2 regions of the Flintibacter sp. SJQ-8 genome follow, and region 2 is predicted to be linked to the other one. Evidence: riboswitches for the same ligand, from Rfam matches in the RefSeq annotation. Region 2 holds a riboswitch; the other holds the start of a gene.
What was found. Region 2 has a riboswitch for cyclic di-GMP ahead of ACSAMP_RS00200 (LPXTG cell wall anchor domain-containing protein). Riboswitches for the same ligand answer to the same signal wherever they lie in the genome.

Region 1 (7,321 bases), on a different contig from region 2:
CAGAGGGCGCAGATCACCGCCAGCAGGGCGGCCAGAGCTTTTCGGAATTTCGGTTTCATGGTCTCTCCTCCCGGGGGTACTGGAATAGCAAGGGCCCGGACCAAAGTCCGGGCCCTTGTTGTGCTTTGGTTTTGGCTTAGCCGTTGTCGTCCTTGCGCTTCTTGCCGGTCAGGTTCAGCCAGACCAGGCCAGCGCCGGAGGCCACAGCGGCCATCACCCACAGACCCATGGCGTCGCCGGTCTTGGGCACGTCGGCCTTGGGGGTATCCTCGTCGGGGATGTCCACAGGGGCCTGGGGCAGGTCGGTCTTGGGGGTATCCTCGTCAGGGATCTCCACGGGCTGCTCAGGCAGATCGCTCTTGGGCACGTCGTCGTCCTTGATCTCGGTGTCGGGGGTGGGCTTGGGTGCGGGCCGGTCGTCGTCCCGGTCATCCCGGCCGCCGCCGCCGTTGTTGTTCACGGTGAGCACATAGTTCACCACGAACTGGTGGGGGGCCTCCCGGGTGGTGCCGGTCAGGTCAGCGGTCTGCTCCGCAGGGCTGGCCAGGTCGAAGGTATAGCCGCCGTGGCTGGCAGTGGCAGACGCATTGATGGTCTGGCTGGCCTTGGTGGTATCCTGCACCTGGGTGGTCTCGCTGTCCTGATAGGTGACGGTGCCGTCCGTGGTCACGGTGTAGTTGTAGGTCACGGTGTAGAAGTAGTTCACGATGGTGGGAGCCTTGGGGGTCCACTTAGCGGTGAACACGGTGCGCTGGTCAAAGGTGCCGTTGGTCATGGCGTTACCGGGCTGGGCCTTCCAGCCGGCGAAGTCATAGCCGTTTCTGGTGGGCTGAGGCACGGGCTGCTGGTCGTTCAGGCCGGTGTTCTTGACCACAGTGTAGTTCACACCGTCCTGAGAGTTCTTCCAGGTGCCGCCCTCCAGGTCGAACACCACGGTCACCATGTGGCGCACATACTCGATGGTACCGTTGGCACCAGCGGGGAGGATTTTATCCTTGTGGCTGTAGCGCTCCGGATTGTAACCCTCGTAGCCAGCACCCTTCTTGGCGTACTCCTCCATGTTGGCGCTCTTGCCGTAGGTCACCTGGATGGTTTCAGTCAGGGTCTTGTCCTCATCCTTGGTCTCGGGGCCGTTGTCCAGCACGGTGAAGAACACGTGGTTCAGGGTGGTGGACTGGGGATTGTTCACGGTCTTCCGATACTCCAGCGTCACATCGTAGTTCTGGAACTTCTCCATCTTGGGCATCTCGCTCACGGGGTTGCCGTTGACCTTCAAGCTGTTGCTGACGAAGTCGTTGAAGGTGAAGCCGTTATAGTTGTCATAGTCCGCACGCTTGAAGGGGACGGGAGCGTCCACTTCTCCGGTTTGTTTGCCGGAACTCTGGGGAACGCTGCTGGGGGTCCCGTCGGTGACGGTGGTATAGGTGGCGGTGATGGAGTAGGTGGGCTTCAGGTAGTACTTGATGATAACGGTAGCGGTGGGCTGACCATTCTCGCTCTTCGTGATCGTACCGGTCAGCTTGTCGTGATTCACATCGAAGCTGGCGCCGCTGCGATACCAAGTGTTGCCCGCCTTGTCCACGATGATCTCGGGGACATACTCGTTGCCACTCACGTCATAGTTCTTACCCACATAGTCGGTATAGGTCTTCTCCATAACGTCCGCAGCCAGGGCAAATTTGGGGTCGTTGCTCTCGCTCTGATACTTCACGACTACGCTGTTCTTGTCGCGCTCTTTGTAGTACAGATCGATCACGGTCTTTTCCTGGAAAGTGCCGGTCATATTGGGCTCGCTCACCAGGTCATAAACCACATAGTCCTTGGTGATGGACTTGACAACATATTTTTCACCATTTTTTGCGGAACTCAAATCATAGGCAGTGCCAATGGTTCCAGGCACAGAAACGGATTTATTCAGTTCCTCGTTGGTGCCCTCTTTCAGGTAATTCACAATTACAGTGCCGTCGCCATTCTTCGCATAGTGGAAGGTGACCTCGGTATTCTTTTTGATCTTACCCTCAGCGGGGTCGCCAGTCGCTTCCACAAAGTGATAGCCAGCGGGGGCGGCCTTCTGTTCGGCCTTATAATCCTGGCCGTAGAAGTAGTCGTTCTTAACGATGGTGTCAAAACCGTCGTGGGTGCTCTTGTCGGAGAACTCATACTTCACAGTCAGGGTGTAGGGGATCTGCTCGGTCTTGATGTCTACATGGTGGTTGGCCTGGATGTTTCTGATGCTGTAGCTGTACACGCCGTTGGCATCCGCATTGGCGGTCACGGCCTTGGGCTCGTCAGTACCGGCCTGGTCGGTCACGCTCGCCAGCTTATAGCCGGGCTTCAGCTTGAAGTTCACAGAGCCGTTCTTGCCCTTGCTATAGGTGAAGTTGTCGCCATTGATTGCAGTCACACCAGCGCCACCGGTCACAGTCACTCTATATTCATAGTGCTTATAGGTGATGGTGATATTGGGCGTAGCCTCGGCGTTCTTATTCAGCTGAATGGACTCAGGGCTGCGGCCAGTCTCGGTGTAGGTATCCACATTCTTGGCAGGAACGCCAGCGGCCTGGATCGTCTCCTCGTGCTCACCACGATAGGTATCGACGGCGGTGTTGGCATCAACAAGGGTCTCATTGCTGTCGGGGTCCACGTTATAATACTTGTGGGTCACAGTGTACTCAACGGGGGTCTTGGTGTCGTGGTAGAAGTACAGGGTGACGGTGGTGGTTTCCTGGCTGGGGGTGATGTCGGTGACAACCTCGCTGCCCTTTTCCAGTTTGCCGGTGCTGCCGGGGGCCACGGCCACCTGGTAGTCATACACAGTCTTGCCGTCATACTTCGTATAGTCGCCGGACTGGATGTTATACTGAACATCCCCGTCCTCATCCACATAGACGGTGCCGGTCAGGCTGATGGCATCCTTGTTATCGGGCTCGGCTTTGGGCTTGCCGTCCACGCAGGTGTAGTAGTAAGCCTCAACCTGATAGCTGGGCTTGATGGTCCAGGAGCCCTCGAACACCACGTCGTCGGTCAGATCGAATGTTCCATTCTCCTTGAATTCCACATTGCCGCTCTTCACGGTCCAGCCGGAGAAGTTGTACTTGTCGGAGGTGGGATTCTCAATGCGGGTCTGCTCAGAACCCCGCTTGAACCACTGCTTCTCGGGCAGGTCCATATTGGGGTTCAGGTCCTCGGGGGTGTTGTCGTACACATACTCCACGCTGTTCACATACTCCTTGGCGTAGTAGTGGACCAGCGTGTGGGCATCGGCCTTGTCGGTCACGTCGAGCGTATCGCCCTCAAAGATGGGATAAGTGCCGTCCTCCTGGACTTCGGTCAGCTTCTTGCCGTCCAGCTCAGAATACTGATAGACATACTTCACATGCTCGTCGCTGGTATCCAGGGCCTGGTTGGGGGCGTACACCTCAAGATCGGTCATGCCGTAGTCCGTTACCTTGCTCTGGAAGGCGTGGGGCTTCTGGACAGAATCGGTGATCTCGCTTGCGTTGCCGTTCTCGTCAAGAACCTTGAACTGCTCCTCCAGAGTGGACACCTTGTAAAATCCCTCGGGGATGTTGAACTGACCAGTGTACGCGGTCTTATTGCCATTCTGCTCAATGCCATACTGGAGATAAGTGGGATTGTTCAGCTTGATACCGGTGTAGTTGCCAGCATCCTCACTGGGGTCCAGCTTCACGCGATAGGTGTACTGGATAACGGTATTGCTGAACGAATCCTTATTGGTGGGGGTCCAGCGCAGGGTGCGGCCATCGCTGTCCAGCGTAATGTTGCCCTTGACGGTCTCAAAGTCCTCGTTCTCCTTGGGGCCATCCTTGGCGCTGCCGCTGACATAGGTCATCTCGTCGCCCATGGGGTCCACGATCATGGCGGAAATGCGGGTGGACAGCTCGGTAAAGGCGGAGTTCAGCGCTTCGGCATTATTGGCGTAGATATACTCGCCGTCGCCCTTGGCCATTTCTTTCAGCTTCGGGTTGTCCAGGGCAAAGCCCACGGTGTACACGTCATTTTTCTTGTTTTTAATAAAGTCTCTATAAGTGCTAGAGGTGTATCTATTGCCATATTCGCCGCCAGCAGTTGCTTCGCCGTCGGACAGCAGGACCAGAACCTTCTTGGTCACGGTGCTCTGATTCTGATTCAGCAGGTCGATACCCTTGTCCACACCGGCCATGATGTTGGTGCCGCCATCGGCAACCACATCGTTCAGGCTGTTTTCCTGCTTGGCATCGTCAGAAAAAGAGACGTACTGAACGTTAGCGCCCGCGGGCAGAGAATTCTCCAGTGCGGTCATTGCCGCCTTGGCAGACTCCAGACGGGTCTCATAGTTGACCCACTTGCCGTTCTCGTCCTTATACCGGCAGGGCAGCCAGTCGGTAGCATCACCCCAGCCGCCTGGAACCTCGTGTCTGACTTCTTTCTTTGTGCAGGTCAGCTGCCGTTCATAATGGCCGCCCAAAAGGCTGTCATCCTCTACCCAAACGCGCTGGTAGCACCACATACTATGCTCGTGGTCGCCCTTGTCGTGGTCAGGGTCGGTGCAGAACATCATGGAGCCGGACTTATCCAGGACGAACACCACGTCCAGGGGCTGCTGCTTGATCCTAGTGTCGCCGATGTCGGCGCGAACCGTGACTTCCCACTCGGTGTCGCCCACCCGCTCGGCGGTCTTGGTCAGGTTAATGCCGTGGCCGTTGACGTTTTCAACCGTGTCGGGCTTCAGGGGGTCGGGCTGGTTCTCAGCAACGTCCTCCTCAGCGAAGGCGCTGATCTGGACCAGGCTGAGGGTCATGACCATGGCCATGAGCAGGGACAGACCTCTGCGTCCAAGGCCCTTGAGCGAATACGCTCTTTTCTTCAATCGTTTGTTTCCCATTATTTCGTTCTCCTCCTCATTTTTTGCAACAGGAACGGAATACTGGCGGCCGGGCTGGCATGGCGTAATGCTTTAGCCCCCATTGCTTTGCGTCCCGCTCTTTCGGGCGGTTTGCCGTGGTCAGTGTCTTTCAGTGGCCCTGTGGGCCGGGGTCGCTGGGGTTTTGCCTGGGGTGGGGTCAGCTGCTCTTTTCCATCTGGCTGGCGCTCTCTAGGGCGCTGTCCATGAGAAGCAGCAGCTCCAGCACGCTGCGGAATCGCTGTTCGCCGCCGCCCTCCAGCCAGGCCACAGAGCCCTGCCAGCTGGCGTTCTGCCGGAAGATGACCCTGACGGTGAAGGTGGCGATTTTGCCCGTCCTGGGTCCTGTTCCGACTGCTGCGCTGCCCTTTCCCGCGGCGCTTGCGCCGAAGGCCCGGGGGGTGCTGAAAGCCTGGGGAAACTTTGTGGCGTCCAGCAGCCGCTCCATTTTCCGCAGGAAGTGGATGGCGCTGTGGAACTGCTCGCCGCTGTGCAGCTGGGGGTGGTAGAGCCGCCCGTCCAGCACACCGTCTTCATAGGAGTCGATGCACACCAGGGTGTTCCGGTATTCATTCGCCTGGACTCGGTTCTGCACGCTGTCAAGTCCTCCCCTCTCTTTAGGATGGCAACAGTATATCATATGATGGTTACAAAACCCGTTACATTTTGCTTTTCAACTCGCGGGCACAGAAAAAATCCTGCACAAATTATACCCAAACTTTTTGGGCAACTGGTACAATTAGGGGGTGTTTTTTGTGAGTAGGGTGTCATTTGGGGGAATTGGGGGGATTTGTGGGTACAAAGGCTATGAAAAAGGCCCGCCAGACGGCGGGCCCTCTCTCCACACATTCAATTCCCCATTCTCCGCCGCAGCTGCTCCGGGTTATCGGCGTAATTCAGCGCCGTCTCTCGGGTGATGCGGCCGGCCTGATACAGGTCCAGGATGGACTGGTCCATGGTCAGCATGCCCTCGCTGCCCCCGGCGGCGATGGCGTTGTCGATCTGGTGGTTCTTCCCGTCCCGGATCATGCTGCGGATGGCGCTGTTCATCTGCATCACCTCGAAGGCGGGGACCTGTTCCCCGTCCACGTCGGGCAGCAGCTGCTGGGACACCACCGTGCGCAGCACCGAGCTCAGCTGTACCCGGATCTGGGCCTGCTGGGCGGGGGGGAAGGAGTCGATGATCCGGTCAATGGTGTTCACCGCCCCCCGGGTGTGAAGGGTGGCGATGAGCAGGTGGCCGGTCTCGGCGGCGGTCATGGCCGTCTGGATGGTCTCGTGGTCCCGCATCTCCCCCAATAAGATCACGTCCGGGGCCTGGCGCAGGCAGGCGCGCAGGGCGGAGAGATAGTCCTGGGTGTCGATGGCGATCTCCCGCTGGCTGACGATGCTCTTCTGGTCCCGGTGGAGGTACTCGATGGGGTCCTCCAGGGTGATGATGTGGCAGTTCCGGGTGCGGTTGATCCGGTCCAGGATACACGCCTGGGTGGTGGACTTGCCGCTGCCCGCCGTGCCGGATACCAGCACCATACCATAGGTCAGCTCGGCCAGATCCATCACCTGGGGCGGGATGTGCAGGGCCTGAAAATCCGGTATCTCAAAGGCCACCACCCGCACCACCGCGGCCATAGACCCCCGCTGGCGATAGGCGTTCACCCGGAACCGGGCCAGTCCCCGGACGGAGAAGGAGAAGTCGTCGTCCCCCCGGGCCAGAAAGCCGTCCATGTCCCGCCCGGCCAGCTGATAGATGGCCCGCAGCAGCTCCTCCGTCTTGGGGGGCAGCAGCCGCTCGTCGTCCAGGGGCAGTATCTGCCCCTCGACCTTGGCGCTGGCCGAGCCGCCGGCCACAAAAAACAGGTCGGACGCCCGGCGCTCCACCGACTGGGTCAAATAGTCCATCAGCTCCGCCATGGGGATCGCCTCCTTTTGAAATGTAAGATCATGTGCTCCCGTCCCAAAGGTCCAGGTCCTCGTCCGCCTGCCAGTCCGCCGTGAAGACGGCCTGCCAGGCGAGGATCTCATGGCTCTCCCCCGTCAGCCGCACCCGGACCTCCAACGTCTGGGCGTCGGAGATGGGGCAGGCATAGGAAAAGACGCCCTCCCCCTCCGCCGTCACGCCGTCGGGGCGCTCCCCGGCCCGGAGCTGGGACAGGATCTCCTGGGCCTGACAGTCGGCCTGGTAATAGCCGGTGACGGCGCTCCAGCTGTTCTGGGCCAGCCGCCGGTCCGCCTGGGCCTGGGTGAGGAACAGCATGGCGAACACCGTGAGACACAGCACGGCGAAGATCACCAGCAGGGAGCTGCCCCCAACCACGGGCGCGGGATTTTTTCCCTCTCTCATGCGCTCTCTCATGTTCCCGCCTCCTGCCAGCAGACCTCCAGGGAGAACAGGCTCTCCCCGTTTTTCTCCGCTATGTC
Region 2 (7,321 bases):
TTTTACAACATGCAGCTCATCGCCCGGGACCACGGCTGGGCCCGGTTCCAGGCCATGGAGAACCACTATAACCTGCTCTACCGGGAGGACGAGCGGGAGCTGATCCCCATCTGCAAACAGATGGGCGTGAGCCTGATGCCCTACAGCCCCCTGGCGGCGGGACACCTCACCCGGAGGACCTGGACGGCGGACACCCTGCGCAGCCGGACGGACCGGGTGGCCATGGGGAAGTATGACCGGACGGAGGAGCAGGACATGCCCATCGTGGCCCGGGTGGCGGAGCTGGCGGACAAGCACGGGGCGAAGATGCAGCAGATCGCCCTGGCCTGGCAGTGGCCAGAGGGGTGGCGTCCCCCATCGTGGGGGCCACCAAGGCCCGCTATCTGGATGACGCGGCGGGGGCCTTGGCGGTGCGCCTGACGGAGGAGGAACTCTCTTACCTGGAGGAACTCTATCGGCCCCACCCCATCGTGGGGGCCATCGACCACAACCCGCCCCAGGGGGTCATGCTGCTGGACGAGAAGAAGTAAGGCGGCGTTTAAGTTTTGTTTAAACCCGGCGGACCGGATGTGTTATAATGGCCGTGATTTAGATCGTCGAAGGAGGTCTGGCCATGACCATCAAAAAACAGCTGGCCCGCTCTCACATCGCCATGGTCCTGATCCCCGTGCTGGCGGCGGGGGCGCTGCTGGTGCTGGGACTGGGGCTGACGCTGGTGCTGCTGGACCGGGCGCTGCTGGCCCGAGTAACGGCCAATCTGCTGGACAACAGCCGGAAATACGGCGGGCGGGAGAACGTCCGCGTGGCTATTTCCGCCCGGGCGGCGGGGGAGCAGGCGGAGCTGGCCTTCACCGACAACGGCCCCGGGGTGCCGCCGGAGCAGCTGCCCCGGCTGTTCGACCCGTTTTACCGGGGAGACGCCGCCCACCCCAAGCTGCTTCAGACGGTGTGGGGTGTGGGCTATCGCCTGGGCCGGACGGCAAGATAAAACAGAAAACGCTCACGGTGTAGCTGGAAAAGCGCGCCGTGAGCGTTTTGTTTCTTGTTTGGTTTAGGTTGCGGGAAACAGGGGGACCAGCCCCTGGTCAGTGAGGTCAGAGATGGCGTAGCGGCCCCGCCCGCTGTGCTTGGCGGCATAGAGCACGTCGTCCGTCTGGGTGTACAGCGCCTGCACGTCCTGAGGGAAGGAGAAGCGGCACACGCCGATGCTGCACGACACCGGCTTCTGCCGGGGCAGGACCCCGTTGATCTCGGCCAGAAAGCCGTCCAGCAGGGCGGTGAGCTGGTCTAACGCCAGGGGCTGCTCCACCATCACGGCAAACTCGTCCCCGCCCATGCGGCCCACTCGGCCATAGGGGGCAAAGCGCATCTCCAGCTGCCGGGCCACTTGGATCAGGACCTGGTCCCCGGCGGGGTGGCCATAGGCGTCGTTGATGGACTTGAAATAGTCCACGTCGGCAAAGAGAAACCAGCCCTGGGTCAGGCCGCCCTTTTGCTGGAGCCGCTGGCAGTGGTTCAGGAACATCCTGCGGCCCATCACCCCGGTGAGGCCGTCCAGCGCGCCCAGATACTCCCGATAGGACAGGTATTTGTACACCGCCATCAAAGACAGGGCCATGATCAGATTCAGGGACAGGGCAGAGGCCAAAAACTGGATCTGGAGATGGACCAGGTCATAGTTCATCTCGTCGGTGAGGACCAGGCCGTGCTGCCCCAGCATATAGCCGATGCGCTGGGCGAAATAGATGACCGACGCGGCGGCAGCGGCCACCAGCATCAGGACGAAGATGGTCCAGGCCCGATAGAGCCGCCGGTCCCACTGGGAGTCGTGGACCGACTGGTCCACATACAGGCGGAAATTCTCCACTGCGGGCAGATGATAGACGTGCCAGGCCAGCTGAGACAGGACCACGCACACCAACGAGATGGTCACGTCGTTCAGATCCAGGCAGATCACCCGGGTCCAGCGGTAGCCCGTCTAGGGGAAAAAGGTCCCCATGGCCAGATAGACCAGACCGGCGTGGAGCTTGGAGGCCAGGGCGGCGGGCAGGATCATCCACAGCCGGGGGTGGCGGCGCTTGCGGCACCAGAGAAGGGCCAGGCCGATGAGCAGGGCGAACAGGGTGCGGGTGCCCACGCTGAGGATCAGGCTGGCCATCGGCGCCCCGCTGCGGAAGGGGGAGAACAGCTGGTCCATGGGCATCACATAGGAGGAGGACGCCTTGAACAAGCTGGCCAGGCCGAACACCGCCCCCAATACCGTGGCCTGTACAGGCCCCAGCAGACACCCGGCCAGAATGGGCGGGATATAGGCGAAGGTGATGGAGATGGGCTGCACATGGAGATAGCCCAGGAAGGTGAAGGACATCAAAAGCTCCACCGCGACCAGGGCGATGAAGAGATAGGTCTGAAATGAACTGCGGGATGGACGCGGCTCTGGCATAAAAACCGGCTCCCTTCTGAAACGTGGTTATATATTACACACTAGAATAGCCCATTTTGTAAAAAATGTCAAGATTTGCATCCGAGAACAGGCGCTTTTCTGATTTAGGAATAAAAAACCAGCCGCCCCAGTTAGGGGAGCGGCTGGTGGAAGAGAACTCAGTCCTTGTTCTTTTTCCTGCGGTCTGACAGGGTCAGAACGGCCAGACCGGAGCCGGACAGACCGGACAGAGCCAGCCACAGCAGGGAGGCATCTCCCGTCTTGGGCACATCGGCCTTGGGGACCTCCTCATCGGGCAGGTCGGTGAGGGGAACGTCCGCATCGGGGGCGGGCTGCTCAGGGGTCACATCCTCGCCGGGGAGGGGGGCCAGAGGAGTGGGCTCCTCGGGGATATCCACAGGGGGAGCGGGGGGCGTGGGATCGTCATCCCGGCCACCGCCGCCGCCGCCGCTAGGTCCGTCGGGGGCGGAGGTGGGGGTGTACGCCATGCTGAACTGCATGCCAAAGCGGAAGGCGGTGTCCTGGAAGGCGTTGTTGGTGGTCTCGCCGGCGATCTGGCTGGCGAGGGTATAGGTCCCGTCGCCGGACAGGGCGTCGGAGACCAGCTTGTTCATAGCGGCGTGGTCCTTCATCTGGTCATAGATGCTGGTGCCGTTGACGGTGAAGTTCACGCCATAGTAGAAGTAGTAGAAGGCCTGGGCCACGGTCTCGCAGGTCTCCGGCACGCCGGGCTGATCGCCGTTCTGATTGTCATAGTTGGTCAGGCGGGCAAACTCGGAGCCGGTCAGGTCCAGGAAGCTGTGGGCCAACTGGGCATCCTCGGCCCGCTGGCTGTTCAAAAAGTCCAGATAGAAGGGGGCCAGGTACTTCTGGGTAATCTGGGCGGGGGTCAGGTCCTCGCCCTCGCCGTAGCCCTTGGCAAGGAGCAGAGCACCGATGGCCTCGTCGCTGAGGTCCTTGTCAACACCCAGAAACTTCAGCGCATCATTCGCAACACGGCGGGGGATGGCGCAGAACTCGGTGCCGCCGTCGGGGATGGAGGCGGCGATCTGATAGCCGTCAAAGCCGGTGCCCAGGGACTGCTGGCCATCCACATAGCGGTCCACCGTGGCCGCAAAGGCGGAGTTGGCTACATACTGAAAATCCTTGCCGCTGTTGTTCACCAGCTTCACGTGATAGTTCATCACGTCGCCGGGCTGGATGGCGTTGTTGCCCAGGTGGGAGGCCCGTCCCATCAGCGCGGTCAGGGCATCGCTCAGGTTGATGTGGATGGTGTTGGGGGCACTGCTGCCGATGGTGACGGTCAGCTCGCCCTCAAAGGTGTGGGGCTTGCCGTCCACCGCGTGGACGCTGTCCAGGTCGGGCGTGACGGTCACGCCCTTGCTGGTGGGCTGATAACCGGCGGAGGGAACGGCGGGAATGGTGAGGTCATAGCCGTCCCGCAGCTCGAAACCGGCGGTTCCGGGCAGATACCACACGGTCATCAGAACAAAGGAGTCGGACTTGCCGGTGACTTTTACAAAGCCTTCGATCTGTTCGGCGGAAGCGACCTCACCATAGCACACACCGCCGTTTTGCGTCACAAAGTTTTTGGCATCGTCCAGAGAGCCGGTTTTAAAGCCGTCCTCGCCGGTCTTGCTGAACATATAGTTCTTCAGAACGCTCATGTCGGTGTAGCCGTAGCCACGGTAGGGGACAAAGCCCACGCAGACCCAGGTGCGGTCGGTCTTGCAGTTCTGCACAGAGCCGCTGTTGGAGAAGGGGAAGTCGATAAGAAAGCCATTGTCAGCGCCCAGCGCATCGTCGAAAGAGAGCGCCTGAGTTTCCAGGGAATCGAAGGTACAGACGGAGCTGTTGAGGGTGCCCGTCATGTTCGTTGCATCAGGTCCCTTGGCGTTGGCATAGTAGCGATAGCCCAGGTTCAGGCCGGCCAAAGTCACTTTTTCAACGACAGGGTACTTGGAGATGGTGGTGACGGCGGAGCCGCTGTCCACGGTCTGGGTCTGATAGTCGACGGTCCAGTCGACGGTCACCTCGTCGCCGGGTTCAACGGTGACGGTCTGATCCTCGCCCTCGCCAGAGACAGTTTTGGCAGTGACGGTGATGGTTTTGCTGTTGGGGCCCTTACTGGTCTGGGCAGGACCAAATAGGTCCAGGTTCATCTTCAGGGTGTGGGTATCCGCGTCAAAATCAGGCGACACCACGTTTTTAACAGAAACATCAGTCACGTTTTTGCTGAATTTCAGGAAGATAGCCAGGCCCTTTGCGGCAACCTTGTTGTTGTTGGTGACCTTAACAGTGTAGGTCAGCGATTTGCCGGCCTGAACAAAAGCGGGGGCGGTGAAGGTCACCTTTATGTTGGAGCATACCAGCTGGAGGGTCTCCTCGGCGGGCAGGGACTCGGTATAGCTGGCCCCGCAGGCGGCGCAGGTGTAGGTCATGGTGCCCTCGCCGCTGTCGCTGTTCACGTCAGTGAGCACGCCGGAGTCAAAGCTGCCGGTGCAGGCCACCTTGCCGTTTTCGTCGCAGTCGGGGCAGTCCACGGGGACCTCAATTTCGCCGGAGCCCTTACAAGTAGGACAGACCACGGCATCAGGGTCGGGAATCTCACCGGAGCCGGAGCAATTAGAACAGTCTATAGGATAAAGTTCATATCCCATGAAGCACATGGGATTATCTGTGCAGCCTTTCTCGTTGCAGATGGGGCAGACGTGGTCAAAATCCCAGGTGAGTACCTGCCCCTCGCCTTCACACTTGGGGCATTCGACCATATCCACCTCCGCCGGGCCTTCACAGTCGGGGCAGTCCTGGGTCTCGGTGATCTTGTGAGTTCCATTGCAAGTGGAGCAGGCGACGGGGTTATGCGAATGCTCCACCGTGGAGGTGTCGGTGTCCGCGGGGGGGGGGACTATTGTCCTCGTCAGCGAATGCGGTCACGCCCAGCAGGCTCATAGACAGGCTGAAGGCTGTGACCAGGGCTAATAGCTTTCTCAGTTTACGTTCCATCTTTCGTTTCTCCTTTCTTATTTTCAGGAAAATCGAAATATGTGGTGGCCGGGCTGGCATGGCGGCGGTGCCGCTTTAGCCCCCATGGCTTTGCGCCCCGGCGTTTCCGCCGGTTTGCCGTTTCAGTTATTTCCGGGGACCGGGAAATATTGTCCCCCGCTTTCTGAGAAAAGTATAGCACGCGGGGGTTACAAAACTGGTTACATCTTGTGGTTTTACCCGCAAAATTCCCCGAAATCGATAAAAATCCAGAATTTTGTAGATATGTCCTAAAAAGAACCGGGTTTTTGTGCAAAGTGGCAAAAAAACGCCCGCAGGCCGGAAAACACCGGTCTGCGGGCAGAAAATGCGCAAAAATAGGGGGAGCAGTTAGTTCCAAAAGTCGGTTTTTTCTTTCAGGCCGATGGAGGCGGCCTTGAACGCCGGGTCCTTGCCAGCCTTCTTCTGGGCCAGATAGTCGTTCAGGGCCCGCATGGCGGTGCCGCCCAGGATCAGGATCACGGGCAGGTTGATGAGGGCCATCACACCCATCAGCACGTCGGCCAGGTCCCACACCAGGCCGAACTTCATCTGCGCGCCCATAAAGACCACCAGACAGGCGACCACCCGGAACAGGTTCATGGGGGCCTTGCCCAGGGTGTGCCCGGCGATGTAGTTCAGGCAGCCCTCGCAGTAGAACAGGTTGCCCAGCAGGGTGGTAAAGGCGAACAGCAGCAGGGCGAAGGTGATAAAATAGGGGCCCACGGGGCCGAAGGTGGTGGACAGGCTGGACTGGACAAAGGGCGCGCCCTTCAGCTCCTCAGAGGGGATGATACCGGTGCACAGGCACATCATCGCGGTGGCGGTGCAGACCAGAATGGTGTCGATGAACACGGACAGCATCTGCACCAGGCCCTGCTTGACGGGGTGGGACACGTTGGCGGCGGCGGCGGCGTTGGGGGCGGAACCCACACCGGCCTCGTTGGAGTAGAGGCCGCGCTTGATGCCCTGCATCACGGCGGAGGAGCCGAAGCCCGCAGCCCCGCCGAAGATGGCCTTCACGTCGAAGGCGGCGGAGAAGATGCGCTGGAGCACCTGGGGCAGCATACCGATGTTCAGGATCATTACGATCAGGGCCATGATGATGTACAGCACGCCCATCACGGGCACCAGTACGCCGGTGACCTTGACGATGCGCTTGCCGCTGCCCATGATGCAGATGCCCACCAGAATGGCCAGCAGAGCCCCGCCGAGGACGGGGACCAGAGCGAACTGGCGGCCCATCAGGGTGACGGTGTGGGCATAAAAGCTGTAGCTGGACATGCTGTCGATGAGGTTGAAGGAGGCCAGCATGTTAAAGCCGCCGGCATAGGTAGCGACCAGGGCCACGGCAAAGACCACGCCCAGAAAACGGCTTTTTAAAGCGGCCTGGATATAATAGGAGGGGCCGCCATAGCTGCCGCCCTGCTCGTCCCGCTTTTTATAGATCTGGGCCAGGGTGCTCTCCACAAAGGCGGTGGCCCCGCCCACCAGGGCGATGAGCCACATCCAGAACACGGAGCCATAGCCGCCGATGGCGATGGCGTTGGCCACGCCCACGATATTGCCCGTGCCCACCCGGCTGGCGGTGGAGACCATCAGCGCCTCGAAGGCGGAAACGGCGTGCTTGTCGTCCGACTTCTCGCTGACCACCCGGATCGACTCCCCCAGCAACCGCAGCTGGACGAACTTGCTGCGGCAGGTGAAGTAAATTCCGGCGGCCAGCAGCAGGATGATCAGCAGATAGCTGTACATAAAGTTGCTGATGTTGGCGATGAGCCCGGCAAAGCCTGCGTACAACGCATCAAACATGATAATTTTCCTCGCTTTCTCTCTTCTTCTCTCCTAAAGTGT

Region 1: linked by a shared signal. The riboswitch ahead of ACSAMP_RS14355 (vWA domain-containing protein) and the one ahead of ACSAMP_RS00200 (LPXTG cell wall anchor domain-containing protein) in region 2 are both predicted to bind cyclic di-GMP.

The regions. Positions count from the first base shown of each region.
Region 1 is NZ_JBPJWR010000016.1:591,310-598,630, forward strand. It holds gene srtB (class B sortase) at 1-59, opposite strand, end outside; gene ACSAMP_RS14355 (vWA domain-containing protein) at 137-4,885, opposite strand; cyclic di-GMP riboswitch class I at 4,927-5,011, opposite strand; gene ACSAMP_RS14360 (hypothetical protein) at 5,064-5,498, opposite strand; gene ACSAMP_RS14365 (type IV pilus twitching motility protein PilT) at 5,753-6,814, opposite strand; gene ACSAMP_RS14370 (hypothetical protein) at 6,843-7,256, opposite strand; gene ACSAMP_RS14375 (hypothetical protein) at 7,253-7,321, opposite strand, start outside.
Region 2 is NZ_JBPJWR010000001.1:40,592-47,912, reverse strand. It holds partial or broken gene ACSAMP_RS00220 (aldo/keto reductase) at 1-530, shown strand, start outside; gene ACSAMP_RS00215 (sensor histidine kinase) at 614-988, shown strand; gene ACSAMP_RS00210 (GGDEF domain-containing protein) at 1,052-1,957, opposite strand; gene ACSAMP_RS00205 (hypothetical protein) at 1,979-2,443, opposite strand; gene ACSAMP_RS00200 (LPXTG cell wall anchor domain-containing protein) at 2,602-5,319, opposite strand; cyclic di-GMP riboswitch class I at 5,490-5,578, opposite strand; gene ACSAMP_RS00195 (alanine/glycine:cation symporter family protein) at 5,819-7,279, opposite strand.